DNA from 2 places in the Reyranella humidisoli genome. Region 1 is predicted to be linked to the other one. Evidence: predicted binding sites of a transcription regulator. Region 1 holds the regulator's gene; the other holds the start of a gene.

Region 1 (7,518 bases):
CAATGGCTACTATTGCCTCCAAGACAGCCGCCCTGGACAGTCCGCTCTACGCGGGCCGCCGCCGCCGCAACGCCATCGCCAAGGGCCTGGCTTTCGCCGCCACGATCTTCGGACTGGGCTGGCTGGTCCTGATCCTGGGCATTCTGGTCTACAAGGGCATCGGCGGTCTCTCGCTCGCCGTATTCACCGAAAACACGCCGCCTCCTGGGGCCGCGGGCGGTCTGCTCAATGCGATCATGGGCAGCATCGTGATGACCGTCCTGGGGGTGATAATCGGCACGCCGATCGGCGTCCTCGCCGGTACCTACCTCGCGGAGTACGGCCGTCACGACAAGCTCTCGAGCGTCGTGCGCTTCATCAACGACATCCTGCTCAGCGCGCCGTCGATCGTGATCGGCCTGTTCGTCTACGAGATCATGGTGGCGCCGATGGGTCACTTCTCGGGATGGGCCGGCGCCGTCGCCCTGGCGGTCATCGTGATCCCCGTCGTCGTCCGAACGACCGAGGACATGCTGACCCTGGTACCCGACACGCTGCGTGAGGCGGCTGCCTCGATCGGCCTGCCGCGCGCCCACATGATCGTCCGCATCGCCTATCGCGCGGCGCAGGCGGGCATCGTCACCGGCATCCTGCTGGCCATCGCCCGCATCAGCGGCGAGACGGCACCGCTGCTGTTCACCGCCCTGAACAACCAGTTCTTCAGCATGAACATGAATGCGCCGATGCCCAGCCTGCCGGTGGTCATCTTCCAGTTCGCCCTTTCGCCCTACGCCGAATGGCAGAAGCTCGCCTGGACCGGCGCGCTCCTGATCACCGTCACCGTCCTGGGTCTCAGCATCCTGGCCCGTTCGCTCACCTCCGCGAGGAAATCCTGATGTCCATGCAATCCACGGAAACGCCCAGCGTCGCCGTTCCTGTCGCGACGCACGCGAAGCTCGACGTCTCCAAGCTTACGTCCAAGATCTCGATCAAGAACCTCGAGTTTTTCTACGGCGACAGTCGGGCGCTCAAGGGCATCACCATGTCGCTCTACGCCAACAAGGCGACGGCGTTCATCGGGCCCTCGGGCTGCGGCAAGTCGACCCTGCTGCGCGTCCTGAACCGCATGTACGACCTCTATCCCGGCCAGCGCGCCACCGGCGACGTGATGTTCGACGGCGACAACCTGCTGCGCGACGATCAGGACATCAACCTGCTGCGCGCGCGCATCGGCATGGTGTTCCAGAAGCCGACGCCGTTCCCGATGACGATCTACGAGAACATCGCCTTCGGCATCCGGCTCTACGAGAACTTGCCCAAGTCGGAACTGGACGGCCGGGTCGAGCAGGCCCTGCGCCGCGGCGCGCTGTGGGACGAGGTCAAGGACAAGCTGGGCGCCAGCGGCCTCAGCCTGTCGGGGGGCCAGCAGCAGCGCCTCTGCATCGCCCGCACCGTGGCGGTGAAGCCCGAGGTCATCCTGTTCGACGAGCCGTGCTCGGCGCTCGATCCGATCTCGACGGCGAAGATCGAGGAGCTGATCGACGAGCTGAAGAAGGACTACACGATCGTCATCGTCACCCACAACATGCAGCAGGCGGCGCGCGTCTCCGACTTCACCGCCTTCATGTATCTCGGCGAGCTGGTCGAGTTCGGCGCGACGGCGACGCTCTTCACCACGCCCAGCGACAAGCGCACCCAGGCCTACATCACCGGCCGGTTCGGCTGAGCCGGCACGACGAAGAAAAGAAGGGACAGACCATGCCCGAACATACCCTGAAGCGGTTCGACGAGGAGCTGGAGCGGCTGAGCGCCACGATCAGCGAGATGGGCGGCCTGGCGGAAAGCCAGCTCGCACGGTCGCTGGCGGCCCTGCGCGAACGCGATACCGAGGCGGCCGAGAAGGTGATTGTCGACGATGCCCGCGTCGACGCGCTCGACGAGGCGGTCCAGGAGCAGACCGTGCGTCTGCTGGCACTGCGTCAGCCGATGGCGGTCGACCTGCGCGTCATCCTGTCGTCGATCAAGATCGCGGCGGCGCTCGAGCGCATCGCCGACTATGCCAAGAACACCGCCAAGCGCAGCATCGTGCTCAGCCAGACGACGCCGCCGGCTGCGGCGGTGACCGGCATCGAGCGGCTCGGCCGGCTGGTGCGCGCCGCACTCAAGGACGTGCTCGATGCGTTCGCGCACGGCGACGTGGCCAAGGCCCGTGACGTGTGGGAACGCGACGAGGAGATCGACCAGGTCTACACCGGCTTGTTCCGCGAGCTGCTGACTTACATGATGGAGGATCCGCGCACGATCACCGCCTGCACGCACCTCATGTTCATGGCCAAGAACATCGAGCGCGCCGGCGACCATGTCACCAACATCGCCGAACTGGTGAGCTTCCGCTCCACCGGCCATGGGTTCGACGAGGCCCGGCCGAAGGGAAGTGCTGCGATCTACGCTACGCCGGACGCCCCGGCGGGGACCGCGCCGTGAGCATGACCGCCACCAGCCCCTCGCGCCGCGACGCGCAAACCTCGTCGATGAAGCCGCACGTGCTCATCGTCGAGGACGAGACGGCCCTAGTCGAGCTGCTGCGCTATAATCTCGAACAATCTGGCTTCAAGGTCGCCGTCGCCTACGATGGCGAAGAAGCGCTGCGCTCCGTCCAGGAGGACGTGCCCGATCTCATCCTGCTCGACTGGATGCTGCCGCTGATGTCGGGCATCGAGGTCTGCCGCCAGCTGCGCCGCCAGACGGCGACCGCCAACGTGCCGATCATCATGCTGACGGCGCGCGGGGAGGAAGGCGATCGCGTGCGCGGCCTCGACGCCGGCGCCGACGACTACGTTCCGAAGCCCTTCTCGCCCACCGAGCTGGTGGCGCGCATCCGCGCCGTGCTGCGGCGCATCCGCCCGGCGCTGGCCGACGAGGCGCTGTCCTATGCCGACATCGTCATGGACCTGGTGGCGCACCGCGTCACGCGCGGCGGCAAGCCGCTGCATCTGGGGCCGACCGAGTTCCGCCTGCTGCGCCATTTCATGGAGCATCCGGGCCGCGTCTTCTCGCGCGAGCAGCTGCTCGATTCGGTGTGGGGCAAGGACGTCTATGTCGAGGCGCGCACCGTCGACGTCCACATCCGACGCCTGCGCATCGCGCTCAACGGCGAGAGCCATGCCGATGTGATCCGTACCGTCCGCGCCGCGGGCTATGCGCTGGACTCCACGCCGGGCTGACGCGCCCGGTTTTCCACACGGTCCTTAACGGTTCTGTAGCGTCCGGCGCCTAGACAGGGTCTGCCCGTTCCGCGCCGGCAACCCCACGCCCCGCATCGGAACGGGCCGGTCCCCCGGCTCGGCCACGATACCCGCAGCCGACTTACTCACCCCTTCTTCCGTCAGGAAGGAGGGGTTTCTTTTTCAAAGTGGCGGCGGACGATCAACGCCAGCACCAGCGCCGGCAGGCCGAGCAGGGCGGTGTAGACGAAGAAGATCGCGTAACCGCCGAACTTATGGGTGGCCGAGAACTCTTCCTGGAGTTTGTCGACGACCCAGCCCGAGGAGCCGCCCAGCAGCTTGCCGGGCAGGGTCATGATCGAGGTGAACAGCGCGTACTGTGTCGCCGTGTAGGCCGTGTTGGTGAGGCCCGACAGGAAGGCGATGAAGATCGAGCCGGACATGCCGCCCACCAGGTTGTCGATGCTGATGGCGACGGTGAGGATCATCAGGTCCGGCTGGCCGACCCAGGCGAGCCACGAGAAGGTGAGGTTGCTCGCCGCGATCAGGAAAACCGCCGGCGCCAGCAGGCGCGCCGCGCCGACGCGGAAGACCAGGGCGCCGCCCAGCAGCGCGCCCAGGATCGTCATGACGAACCCGTAGATCTTGGAGACGTCGGCGATCTGGTCCTTGGTGAATCCCATGTCGATGTAGAACGGGTTCGCCATCACGCCCATGGCGATGTCCGACAGCCGGAACAGGCCGATGAACAGCAGCAGCAGCAGGGCCATCCAGCCGTAACGCGCGAAGAAGTCGACGAACGGGCAGACGATGGCGCCGTAGACGAAGATCAGCGCCTTGCGCGACCAGTCCGGCATCGATCCGAGACCGGCGGCGAAGGAGGCGACCTTGCCTTCGAGTTCGGTCGTGCCGGTGGATGCGCGCCGTTCGGGTTCCGAGATCAGGAGGGTCGTCGCAATGCCGACGAGCCCGAGCGCTGCCATGGTCTGGTAAGCGGCGGTCCACGAGACGAACTGCGCCACATAGAGCGCGCCTGCGCCGGCGGCGAGAACGGCGATGCGATAACCCAGCTGGTAGGTCGCGGCCGTCGCGCCCTGCAGGCTGGCATCCGTCGACTCGATACGGAGGGCGTCGAGGGCGATATCCTGCGTCGCGGATGAAAAAGCGACGACCAGCGCGAACACGACCATCCACCACAGGTCGGTGCGCGGGTCGCAGAAGGCCATGGCGAGCAGGCCGCCGGCGATGCCGGTCTGGGCCAGCAGCATCCAGGAGCGGCGTCGACCGAGCCATCGCGTGAGCAGCGGCAGCGGCACGCGATCGACGACTGGCGACCAGACGAACTTGAAGGAGTAGGTGATGCCGATCCAGCTGATGAAGCCGATCGCGGTACGGCTGATGCCGTACTCGCGCAGCCACGCCGATAGCGTCGAGAAGACCAGCAGGAACGGCAGCCCGGCCGAAAAGCCGAGGAACAGGAACTGGACGACGCGCGGATGGCGGTAGGTCGCCAGCGACTCGCGCCAGCCGCGCGCCTGCGCGTCTGAGTTCATGCCTCCCTCCGACCGTTGGCCATCACAGCTGACAACGGGAGAGGAAGAGAAGGATCCCTCGCTTCGCTCGGGATGACACTTTTGGTCGAACTTGCACGAGGCGCCGATGCCGAAAACAGTGTCATCCCGAGCGAAGTGAGGGATCCTTGAGTCATGTGCATCGCCCTATGTAGATTCGGGGAGGTGCCCGCAGGACGGTTTGGCTCAAAGCAGGCCCTTGAGCGCCTGCTCGGGACGCGCGCCGACATGGGAGATGACCTCGGCGGCGGCGATGCCGCCCAGCCGCGCGCATTCGGCGAGCGGCTTGCCGTGCGTGAAGCCGAACAGGAAACCCGCGGCGTAGAGGTCGCCGGCGCCGGTCGTGTCGACGACCTTCGAAACCGGTGCGGCCGGGACTTCGTAGGTCTCGCTGCCCTTAATCACGACCGAGCCCTTCTCGCTGCGCGTGAGGGCGGCGATTTTCGCCTCCTTGCGCGCTTCAGCGAGCGCTTCCTCGAAGGTCTCGACCTCGTAGAGTGCTTTGATCTCGGCTTCGTTGCCGAACAGGATATCGACCTTGTTGCGGACCAGGTCGCGGAACTCCTCGCGGTAGCGATGGACGCAGAAGGAATCCGAGAGCGTGATCGAGACCTTGCGGCCGGCGGCGCGCGCGGCGTCGAAGGCCTTGAGCACGGCCTGCTTGGCGGCCGGTGCATCCCACAGATAACCCTCGACATAGGTGACCTGCGCCGAGGCCACCAGCTTGGCGTCGATGTCGACGGGGCCGAGGCCCGTGCAGGCGCCGAGATAGGTGTTCATCGTGCGCTGCGCGTCGGGTGTCACCAGGATCAGGCAGCGCGCCGTCGCGGGGCCTTCGGTCGCCGCCGGAGTCGCAAAGGATACGCCGGTCGCCTTGAGGTCGTGGCCGAACACCTTGCCGAGCTGGTCGTTGCGCACCTTGCCGATATAGGCGCCCTTGCCGCCGAACGAGGCGATGCCGGCCATCGTGTTGCCGCAGGAGCCGCCGGACATTTCGATGCCGGGACCCATCCCGTCATAGAGCTGCTCGGCGCGCGCTTCGTCGATCAGCATCATGCTGCCCTTCACCAGCCCGTGCTGGCCGAGAAAGGCTTCGTCGGAACGAGAGATGACGTCGACGATGGCGTTGCCGATTCCCAGCACGTCGAAGGGGGCGGATGTCATGAAGTCTCCTACAGCGTCAAAGCGATACCAGGTGCATGCCCGGCTTGGTTTCTTCCAGCAAGGTGACGAGGCCGGCCACCGCGAACGGTATGTCGGCCCGCAGGCTCGCACGATCGATGTCGAGCGATCGCAGGCCCATTTCGCACACGATGAGCCGCGCGCCAAGCTCGACACAGGCCTGCAGCAGCGTCTCGAAGTCGCCGACGCCGCGCGCGCGGTTGGCGGCGTCGCGATCCCAGTCCTGGAGCGCCGGCGGCGAGCCCTGCAGGGCACGGATGCCGCCCATGGTGAAGAACAGCACCGCCGGCTTGTTCACGGCCAGCGCGGCGGCCGCGAGGGCGAGGCCGTAATGGACGCTCTCGTAATCGTCGGAACGCAGGATGACCGAGACGCCGTCGTCGCTCACCGGGATGCCCCCGCCGCGGCGCCACAGGTCGGACAATCGGCGCGCTTGGTGACGGAAAGCGTCTCGAAGGAGGCGTTGAGCGCGTCGTAGAGCAGGAGCGAACCCGAGAGCGAGCGGCCGACGCCCAGGATTTCCTTCACCACTTCCGTGGCCTGCAGGGTTCCCAGGGTCCCGGCCAGCGCGCCCAGCACGCCGGCCTGCGCGCAGCTCGGGACGGACTCTTCCGAGGGCGCCGCGGGAAAGAGGCAGCGCAGGCAGGGATGGCCGGCGCCCTGCCATGCCTTGTAGGTCGAGATCTGCCCGTCGAAGCGCAGGATCGCCGCCGAGACCAGCGTCTTCCTGAGCCTGAAGCAGACGTCGTTCAGCAGGTAGCGCGTGGCGAAGTTGTCGCTGCCGTCGGCCACGAGATCGTAGCCCGCGATGATGCGCTGGGCATTGTCGGCGGTAAGGCGCTCGTCATGGGGCTGCACCTGCACCTCGGGGTTGATCTCCGCGAGGGCGCGGCGCGCGCTCTCGACCTTGGAGATTCCCACGTCGGACGTGCGGTGAATCACCTGGCGCTGCAGGTTCGAGAGGTCGACCGTGTCGTGGTCGATCACACCCAGCGTGCCGATACCGGCCGCGGCCAGATACTGCAGGAGGGGTGCGCCGAGGCCGCCGGCGCCGACCACCAGGACTTTCGCCGCGACGAGCTTCGACTGGCCGACGCCGCCGATCTCCGCCAGCACGATATGTCGCGCGTAGCGGCGGATCTGCGTTTCCGACAGGGCAGGTAGCGACGTCATGGTCCGCTTATAGCATGGGACCCGGTGCCCAATGCCTGTATCAGCGAGCCCGATGACCTCCACCCCGAGCCCGATCCGCCCGTCGCTCACGCCGGCGCTTCTCATCCTGCTCGCGCTGCTGTCGTCGTTCACGCCGCTGTCGATCGACATGTACCTGCCGGCGCTGCCGGTGATCGCCGTCGACCTGCGCGGCACCGCGGGCGACATCCAGCTCACTTTGTCGGCCTTCATGATCGCCTTCGGGCTGGGGCAGGTCTTCTACGGGCCGGCGGGCGACCGGTTCGGCCGGCGTCCGGTCATCCTGCTCGGACTGGCGGTCTATGTCGTGACCAGCGTCGGCTGCGCCTTCTCCGCCGAGGCCGCGCACCTTATCGGCCTGCGCCTGCTGC
Region 2 (7,518 bases), 370 kb from region 1:
CAGAAGTACCAGATGTCGTTGGGTTGCCCGTCGGGGTTCGTCACCAGCGCCACCAGCGGCGCCAGCGCCCCGTCTTTGCCGGCCTTGAGGATGGCGATCGCCGGCGCGATGGTGATGAAGATGCCGGCGAACAGCTTGGCGACTTCCAGCATGGGGCCCCAGCTGAAACCGTTGTCGCTGCGGGACTTCCGCGAGGTCAGGCGCAGCGACAGGAAGCAGATCGCCACCAGGGCCAGGTCGCGCAGGACGTTCTGCAATTCGAGCGTGACGTGAAAGACCGTGAAATGGATGTCGGGATTCCAGGTCCCGCTTGTCAGCACGGCGCCCACGATCATCGCAAGCAGGATAATGTTGATGCCACCCTCGATCCGCACCGGCGTTTCCGGGGTGGGGTCGCGTCGGGGTCGGCCTTCCTTGCGGTACCAGTAGCTGTCGATCGCGTAAAACAGCGCCAGAAGCACGATGGCGCAGACCAGCATCTCGCTGAACAGATGAGTCGTCGTCCAGAAAAAGCTGACGCCTTTCAGGAAGCCGAGGAACAGCGGCGGATCGCCGAGCGGCGTCAGCGCGCCGCCGATGTTCGACACCAGGAAGATGAAGAACACGAAGACGTGGATCTTGTGCCGCCGGTCGTCGTTGGCGCGGATCATCGGACGGATCAGCAGCATCGAGGCGCCGGTCGTGCCCATCCAGCCCGCGAGCACGGTCCCGATCGCCAGCAGGGCCGTGTTCATCGACGGCGAGCCGTGCAGGTTGCCCTTGATGTGGATGCCGCCGGTCACGGTGAACAGCGCCAGCAGCAGCACGATGAAGGGAATGTAGTCGAGCAGCAGCAGGTGGATGATCTCGTAGACGGCGCTGGGCACGCCATGGATCATGGCGAAGGGAATGACGATCAGGGCCGCCCAGACTGCGGACACCTTGCCGAAATGGTGATGCCAGAAGCTCGGCGCCGCCAGCGGCAGGATGGCGATCGACAGCAGGATTCCGACGAACGGGATCAGCCAGGTGAGACCGAGATGGCGTCCGTCGATCGCCGGCGCATCGGTGCCGGCCGCGAATGCCGGCAGTGCGAGGCCGAGCGTCAGTGCGCCGGCAAGGAGATCGCGAATCTTCATCAGACCATGTAGGTTGCTGTGACGCCGCCGTCGACGGTGAGCGTGTGTCCGTTGACGTAGCTCGCGGCAGGGGAGGCGAGGAAGATCGCGGCGCCCGCGATCTCGGAGGGATCGGCCCAGCGCCTGGCCGGACAACGCAGGCGCATGCGTTCCCCGGCGGTCGAGGCGATCAGCGCCTCGTTGGTCTCGGTGGCGAAGAAGCCCGGGGAGATCGTGTTCGAGGTGATGCCCTTGTCGCCGAGCTCGGCCGCGAGGGCGCGGGCCAGGCCGGCAAGTCCCGCCTTGGCCGCGATGTAGGACGAGGCGCCGGGCGCCGCGAGTGTGGCGGCGATCGACGTCACGAGGATCAGCCTGCCCCAGCCCCGGTCGACCATGCCCGGTACGACCAGCCGGATCAGCGCCTGTCCGGCCGACAGGTCGGTGTCGACCAGCCGGGCGAAATCGTTGGTGTCGATCTGGGAGAAGGGACGGCGGTCCCGCTCGCCGACGTTGTGGATCAGGATGTCGATGGGGCCGGCGCCGGCGAGTGCCAGTTGCATGGCCGTGCGGTCGGCCATCTCGAACACAACGCCGTCGGTTGCCCGCCCGGCCGCCCGCAGTTCGGCCAGCCGCGGCGCCAGGCGCGCGTGCGAGCGGCCGTGCAGCAGCACGCGGGCGCCGGCCTCGGCCAGTCCCTTGGCCATTTCCCAGCCCAGGCCGCGGGCCGAGCCGGTGACGAGCGCGGTACGGCCATCCAGTCGGAACTTGTCGGGAAAAGTGGTCATGCGGATCGGGCGGGACAGGGAGTGGACATTCGGCTATTGCGACAGCCGAGTTAGCTTCGGATTCCCAAATGCTGCAACTGCCTAAAGTCGTCGGTCATCGCGGGGCCATGGCCTATGCGCCGGAAAATACGCTGGATTCCTTCCGCGAGGCTCATCGCCGGGGGGCCACCTGGGTCGAGATCGACGTCAAGCTGACGAAGGAGGGCGTGCCCATCGTCATGCACGATTCGTCGCTCAAGCGGACGACCGGGGTCGACCGGCTCGCCTCGGAGATGACCGCGGCGGAATTGCCGCCGTCGGTGCCGACCTTCGAGCAGGCGATCGCCTGCTTTGCCGAATTGGGCCTCGGCTGCAACGTCGAGATCAAGCCGTGCGAGGGCCGCGAGGCCGAGACGGCGCGCGTCACGGTCGCGACCCTTCGCAAGCTGTGGCCGGCAAAGCTGCCGGCGCCGCTCCTGTCGAGCTTCAGGGACGCCTCGCTCGCCGCCGCCCGCGAGACGGCGCCCGAGTTCGCGCGCGCCCTGCTGATCGACGAGGTGAAGGACGACTGGCAGGTCCGGGCCGAGGCGGTGTCGGCGGTCGGCATCAACACCAACGGAAAGCGGCTGACCGCCGTGCGGGCGGTCGAGATCCGCAAGGCCGGCTACCTGCTCAGCGTCTACACGATCAACGACGGGGACGTGGCGCGTGCGCTTGTCGGCATGGGCGTGCAGTGCGTCATCAGCGACGCGCCGGACGTGATCCTGGCCGCCCTCGCCTAGGTCCGACCATTTGGGGGTTGCGCTCGGTGCGCAGTCTTGGTGTTCTGTCATCAGACTGAAACAAATAAGACACACGGCAGTCTTGCCGCCCGCCGATACAACGGCGGAGTTTCATCGGGAGGTTTGTTCGATATGACACGGATTCTGCTTTCGTCCGTCGCGGCTGCGGCGGTTCTGGTAAGCGCACAGGGAGCCCTGGCGCAGACCGAAATCCAGTTCTGGCACGCCATGGGCGGCAATCTGGGCGATACGGTCAACGCACTGGCCGACGGCTTCAACAAGTCCCAGACCGAGTACAAGGTGAACCCGGTCTACAAGGGCTCCTATACCGAGACCCTGACGGCGGCGATCGCGGCTTTCCGCGCCAAGCAGGCGCCGCACATCGTGCAGGTGTTCGAGGTCGGCACCGCGAACATGATGGCCGCCAAGGGCGCCGTCTATCCGGTCTACCAGCTCATGGCCGACGCCAAGGAGCCGTTCGACCCCAAGGCCTATATCGGCCCGGTCTATGGCTATTACTCCACACCGGACGGCAAGCTGCTGTCGATGCCGTTCAACTCCTCGACGCCGGTGCTCTACTGGAACAAGGAGCTGCTGCAGAAGGCGGGTCTCGACCCGAACAAGCCGCCGAAGACCTGGCCGGAGCTGGGCGAGATGGCGAAGAAGGCCGTTGCGGCCGGCGCCAAGTGCGGCTTCACCCCGCAGTGGCAGACCTGGACGATGATCGAGAACTACGGCGCCTGGCACAACCTGCCCTACGCGACCAAGGACAACGGCTTCGGCGGCACCGACATCGAGCTGAAGTTCAACGACGCTCCGCGCGTCAAGTTCATCCAGATGCTGGCCGACTGGGGCAAGGACAAGACCTTCGTCTATGGCGGCCGCGAGGGTAAGTCGACGGCGCTGTTCACCGCCGGCGACTGCGTCTTCCACATCGCCTCGTCGGGCTCTGCGGCGGGTATCGAGAAGGCGCTGGGCGGTGCGTCCAAGTTCGGCATCGGCATGATGCCCTACTCGCCCGACGTTGCGCCCAAGCCGCAGAACTCGATCATCGGCGGCGCCACCCTGTGGGTGCTGCAGGGCCGTCCGGCGGCCGAATACAAGGGCGTCGCCAAGTTCATGAACTATCTCGCCAGCACCCCGGTGCAGGCGAAGTGGCATCAGGAGACGGGTTACGTGCCGATCACGACCGCCGCCGCCGAAGCGACTGAAAAGGAAGGCTTCTACAAGAAGTTTCCGGGTCGCGAGGTGGCCGTCCAGGAGCTGACGCTCAATCCGCCGACGGCCAACTCGAAGGGCCTGCGCATCGGCAACTTCGTGCAGATCCGCGACATCGTCGACGGCGAGCTCGAGAACGTGTGGTCGGGCAAGAAGGACGCCAAGACCGCGCTCGACGACGCCGTGAAGGCGGGCAACGAGCAGCTCAAGCGCTTCGAAGCGGCCAACAAGTAGGGTTGGCCTTGTCTGTGAACTTCTTCATGTTCCTCTCCCCCGTCAGGGGGAGAGGTTAGGTGAGGGGGGTACAGGAAGTGCGTCGCCCCCTCACCCAGCCTCTCCCCCTAGCGGGGGAGAGGAGATTTGAAAGCGGGGCGCGTCTCTGAGCCATGGAAAAGCGCGTCACCTTCAACGAGCGTTGGCTGCCCTACCTTCTGGTGGGACCGCAGATCCTCATCACGCTGGTCTTCTTCTTCTGGCCGTCCGGCCAGGCGATCTACCAGTCGGTGCTGATCGAGGACGCCTTCGGCGGCAACACCAAGTTCGTCTTCCTCGACAACTTCATCCACCTCTTCAACGATCCGGGCTACTACCACTCCGCGCGGCTGACCATCGTGTTCAGCTTCCTGGTCGCTGCCATCGGGCTCGCGCTCTCGTTGCTGCTGGCGGTGATGGCGGACCGGGTCGTCCGCGGCGCCAGCGGCTACAAGGCCTTTCTCGTCTGGCCCTATGCGGTGGCGCCGGCCGTCGCCGGCGTCCTGTGGGGGTTCCTGTTCAATCCCTCGGTCGGCATCGTCGCCTGGATGCTCCAGGGCATCGGCATCGAATTCAACTACGTGATCAACGGCAACCAGGCGCTCCTGCTGGTGGTCATCGCCGCGGTGTGGAACCAGATCAGCTACAATTTCCTGTTCTTCCTGGCCGGGCTGCAGTCGATCCCGAAGTCGCTGATCGAGGCAGCGGCGATCGATGGCGCGGGCCCCGGCCGGCGCTTCTGGGACATCATCTTCCCGCTGCTGTCGCCGGTCGGCTTCTTCCTTCTCGTCGTCAACATCATCTATGCCTTCTTCGGCACCTTCGGCGTCGTCGATTCGCTGACCAAGGGCGGACCGGGCAAGTCCACGGAAATCCTGGTGTTCAAGGTCTTCAACGACGGCTTCCGCGGCCAGGATCTCGGCGGTTCCTCGGCGCAGTCGGTGATCCTGATGGTCGTGGTCATCGCGCTCACTTTCGTGCAGTTCCGCTTCATCGAGCGTCGGGTGCACTACTGATGCCCATACTCACATGGTAGAGAACCGGCCCTTCCTCACGATGCTGAGCCACTTCATCGTCCTTGTCGGCCTGGCGGTCATCGCCTTTCCGGTGTGGATGACCTTCGTCGCCTCGACGCACAGCCAGCAGACCATGCTGCAGTCGCCGATCCCGCTGCTGCCCGGCCCCCATCTGATCGAGAACTACACAAAGGTCCTGACCGAGGGCTATGGCCGGGTCGGCAGCACGCCCGTGATGATGACGCTGACCAACAGCCTGATCATGGCGCTGGGCGTGGCCATCGGGAAGATCGCCATCTCCATCATCTCGGCCTTCGCCATCGTCTATTTCCGTTTCCCCGGCCGGATGTATTTCTTCTGGGCGATCTTCGTCACCCTCATGCTGCCCGTTGAAGTGCGCATCGTGCCGACCTATGGGGTCGTCGCCTCGCTCGGCATGCTCGATTCCTATTCGGGCCTCATCATTCCGCTGATCGCCTCGGCAACGGCGACGTTCCTGTTCCGCCAGTTCTTCCTGAGCGTGCCGGACGAGCTTACCGAGGCCGCGCGAGTCGACGGGGCCTCGCCCATGCGCTTCTTCTGGGACATCCTGCTGCCGATGAGCCGGACCTCGATCGCGGCGCTGTTCGTGATCCAGTTCATCTACGGCTGGAACCAGTATCTCTGGCCGCTGCTGATCACGACCAAGGAAAGTTATTACACCGTGGTCATGACCGTCTCGCGGCAGGCCAACGTGGTCGATTCGGTGCCGAGCTGGAACCTGCTGATGGCCATGGCGATGCTCGCCATGCTGCCGCCGGTCCTGGTGGTCGTATTCATGCAGCGCCAGTTCGTGCGCGGCCTTGTCGAGACGGAGAAGTAGGGCCATGGCGCAAGTCCACCTGCGCGGCGTGAGGAAGAGCTACGACAAGCTCGAGGTCATCCACGGCGTCGACATCGAGGTCGCCGATGGCGAGTTCATCGTCATCGTCGGCCCCTCCGGCTGCGGCAAGTCCACCCTGCTGCGCATGGTGGCGGGCCTGGAGCGCATCACCGGCGGCACGATCGCCATCGGCGACCGCGTCGTGAACGAGCTGGAACCCAAGGATCGCGACATCGCGATGGTGTTCCAGAACTACGCGCTCTACCCGCATTTCAGCGTTTACGAGAACATGGCCTATGGCCTGAAGATCCGCGGCCTGTCCAAGGCCGAGATCGACCAGCGGGTGCAGAAGGCCGCGAAGATCCTCGAACTGGGAACTTTCCTGCAGAGAAGGCCGCGCCAGCTCTCGGGAGGCCAGCGCCAGCGCGTCGCCATGGGCCGCGCCATCGTGCGCGAACCGGCGGTCTTCCTGTTCGACGAGCCGCTCTCCAACCTCGACGCCAAGTTGCGTGTTCAGATGCGGCTCGAGATCAAGCGGCTTCAACGAGAACTGGACGTCACCTCGATCTACGTGACGCACGACCAGGTCGAGGCGATGACGCTCGCCGACCGACTGATCGTCATGAACGCCGGCGTCGCCGACCAGATCGGCACGCCGATGGACGTCTACGAGCGGCCGGCCTCTGTCTTCGTGGCGGGCTTCATCGGCTCGCCGGCGATGAACTTCCTGGCCGGCAAGGTCTCCGCGGGAAGCCGGGCCATCGAACTCGCCGGCACCGGCGCGGTGCATGTGACACTGCCGATCGCCCTTGCCACCACGGCCGCCGACGGCACGCCCGTCGCGGTCGGCATCCGGCCCGAGCACCTGCATCCGGCGGCGGACGGCCCTCTTGAGTTCGAGATCGAGCTGGCCGAGCCGCTGGGCGCCGACACGCTGCTGCACGGCCGGTTCGGCGAGGCGCGCGAGGTCGTCACGGTGCGGCAGGGCGGCCACGTCCTGGCGAAGCCTGGCGAGAAGCGCCGCTTCAAGGCCGGACCAGAGCATATCCACCTGTTCGACTCCCAGACCGGCAAGCGCATCGCCGACGCGACATGACGCTCCGGGCGCGCATCGAGCATGAAGGGCGTCCGCGCGTCGGCGTCCTCGACGGCGAAACGATTCGCCTCCACGAGGGCACGATCTTCGAGCCCGGCGCGGCGACCGGCGAAGAGGTCGCGGCAGCCGACGCACGCTGGCTGACGCCGACCGAGCCCACCAAGATGGTGGCGCTGTGGAACAACTTCCGGGCCGCCGCCGAGAAGAACGGCTGGGCGATCCCGGCCGAGCCGCTCACCTTCCTCAAGGCGCCGAACAGCTTCGCCGCGCACGGCCAGCCGATTCCGGTGCCGAAATCCTATGACGGCCGCGTCGCCTATGAGGGCGAGCTGGGCATCGTCATCGGCAAGGCCTGCTCCGGCGTGTCAGTGGAAGAGGCCGCTTCGCATATCCTTGGCTACACCTGCGTGAACGACGTCACGGCGATGGAA

What was found. The regulator PhoB, encoded in region 1, activates phosphate uptake and scavenging genes when phosphate is short. The targets are predictions, from matches to a motif close to TGTCATNNANCTGTCAT.
Region 2: a site for PhoB is predicted at 2,689-2,705, ahead of ugpB (sn-glycerol-3-phosphate ABC transporter substrate-binding protein UgpB). Genes of this name have one in related genera too.

Annotation. Positions count from the first base shown of each region.
Region 1 covers NZ_JAHOPB010000001.1:1,504,796-1,512,313, forward strand. Annotated here, with positions in the region: gene pstA (phosphate ABC transporter permease PstA) at 3-875, shown strand; gene pstB (phosphate ABC transporter ATP-binding protein PstB) at 881-1,705, shown strand; gene phoU (phosphate signaling complex protein PhoU) at 1,738-2,463, shown strand; gene phoB (phosphate regulon transcriptional regulator PhoB) at 2,511-3,203, shown strand; gene KQ910_RS07380 (AmpG family muropeptide MFS transporter) at 3,365-4,756, opposite strand; gene KQ910_RS07385 (adenosine kinase) at 4,961-5,938, opposite strand; gene KQ910_RS07390 (DsrE family protein) at 5,955-6,344, opposite strand; gene KQ910_RS07395 (HesA/MoeB/ThiF family protein) at 6,341-7,129, opposite strand; gene KQ910_RS07400 (Bcr/CflA family multidrug efflux MFS transporter) at 7,182-7,518, shown strand, end outside.
Region 2 covers NZ_JAHOPB010000001.1:1,872,572-1,880,089, forward strand. Annotated here, with positions in the region: gene KQ910_RS09210 (sodium:proton antiporter) at 1-1,118, opposite strand, end outside; gene KQ910_RS09215 (SDR family oxidoreductase) at 1,118-1,882, opposite strand; gene KQ910_RS09220 (glycerophosphodiester phosphodiesterase family protein) at 1,951-2,643, shown strand; gene ugpB (sn-glycerol-3-phosphate ABC transporter substrate-binding protein UgpB) at 2,776-4,095, shown strand; gene ugpA (sn-glycerol-3-phosphate ABC transporter permease UgpA) at 4,248-5,129, shown strand; gene ugpE (sn-glycerol-3-phosphate ABC transporter permease UgpE) at 5,143-5,991, shown strand; gene KQ910_RS09240 (sn-glycerol-3-phosphate import ATP-binding protein UgpC) at 5,996-7,087, shown strand; gene KQ910_RS09245 (fumarylacetoacetate hydrolase family protein) at 7,084-7,518, shown strand, end outside.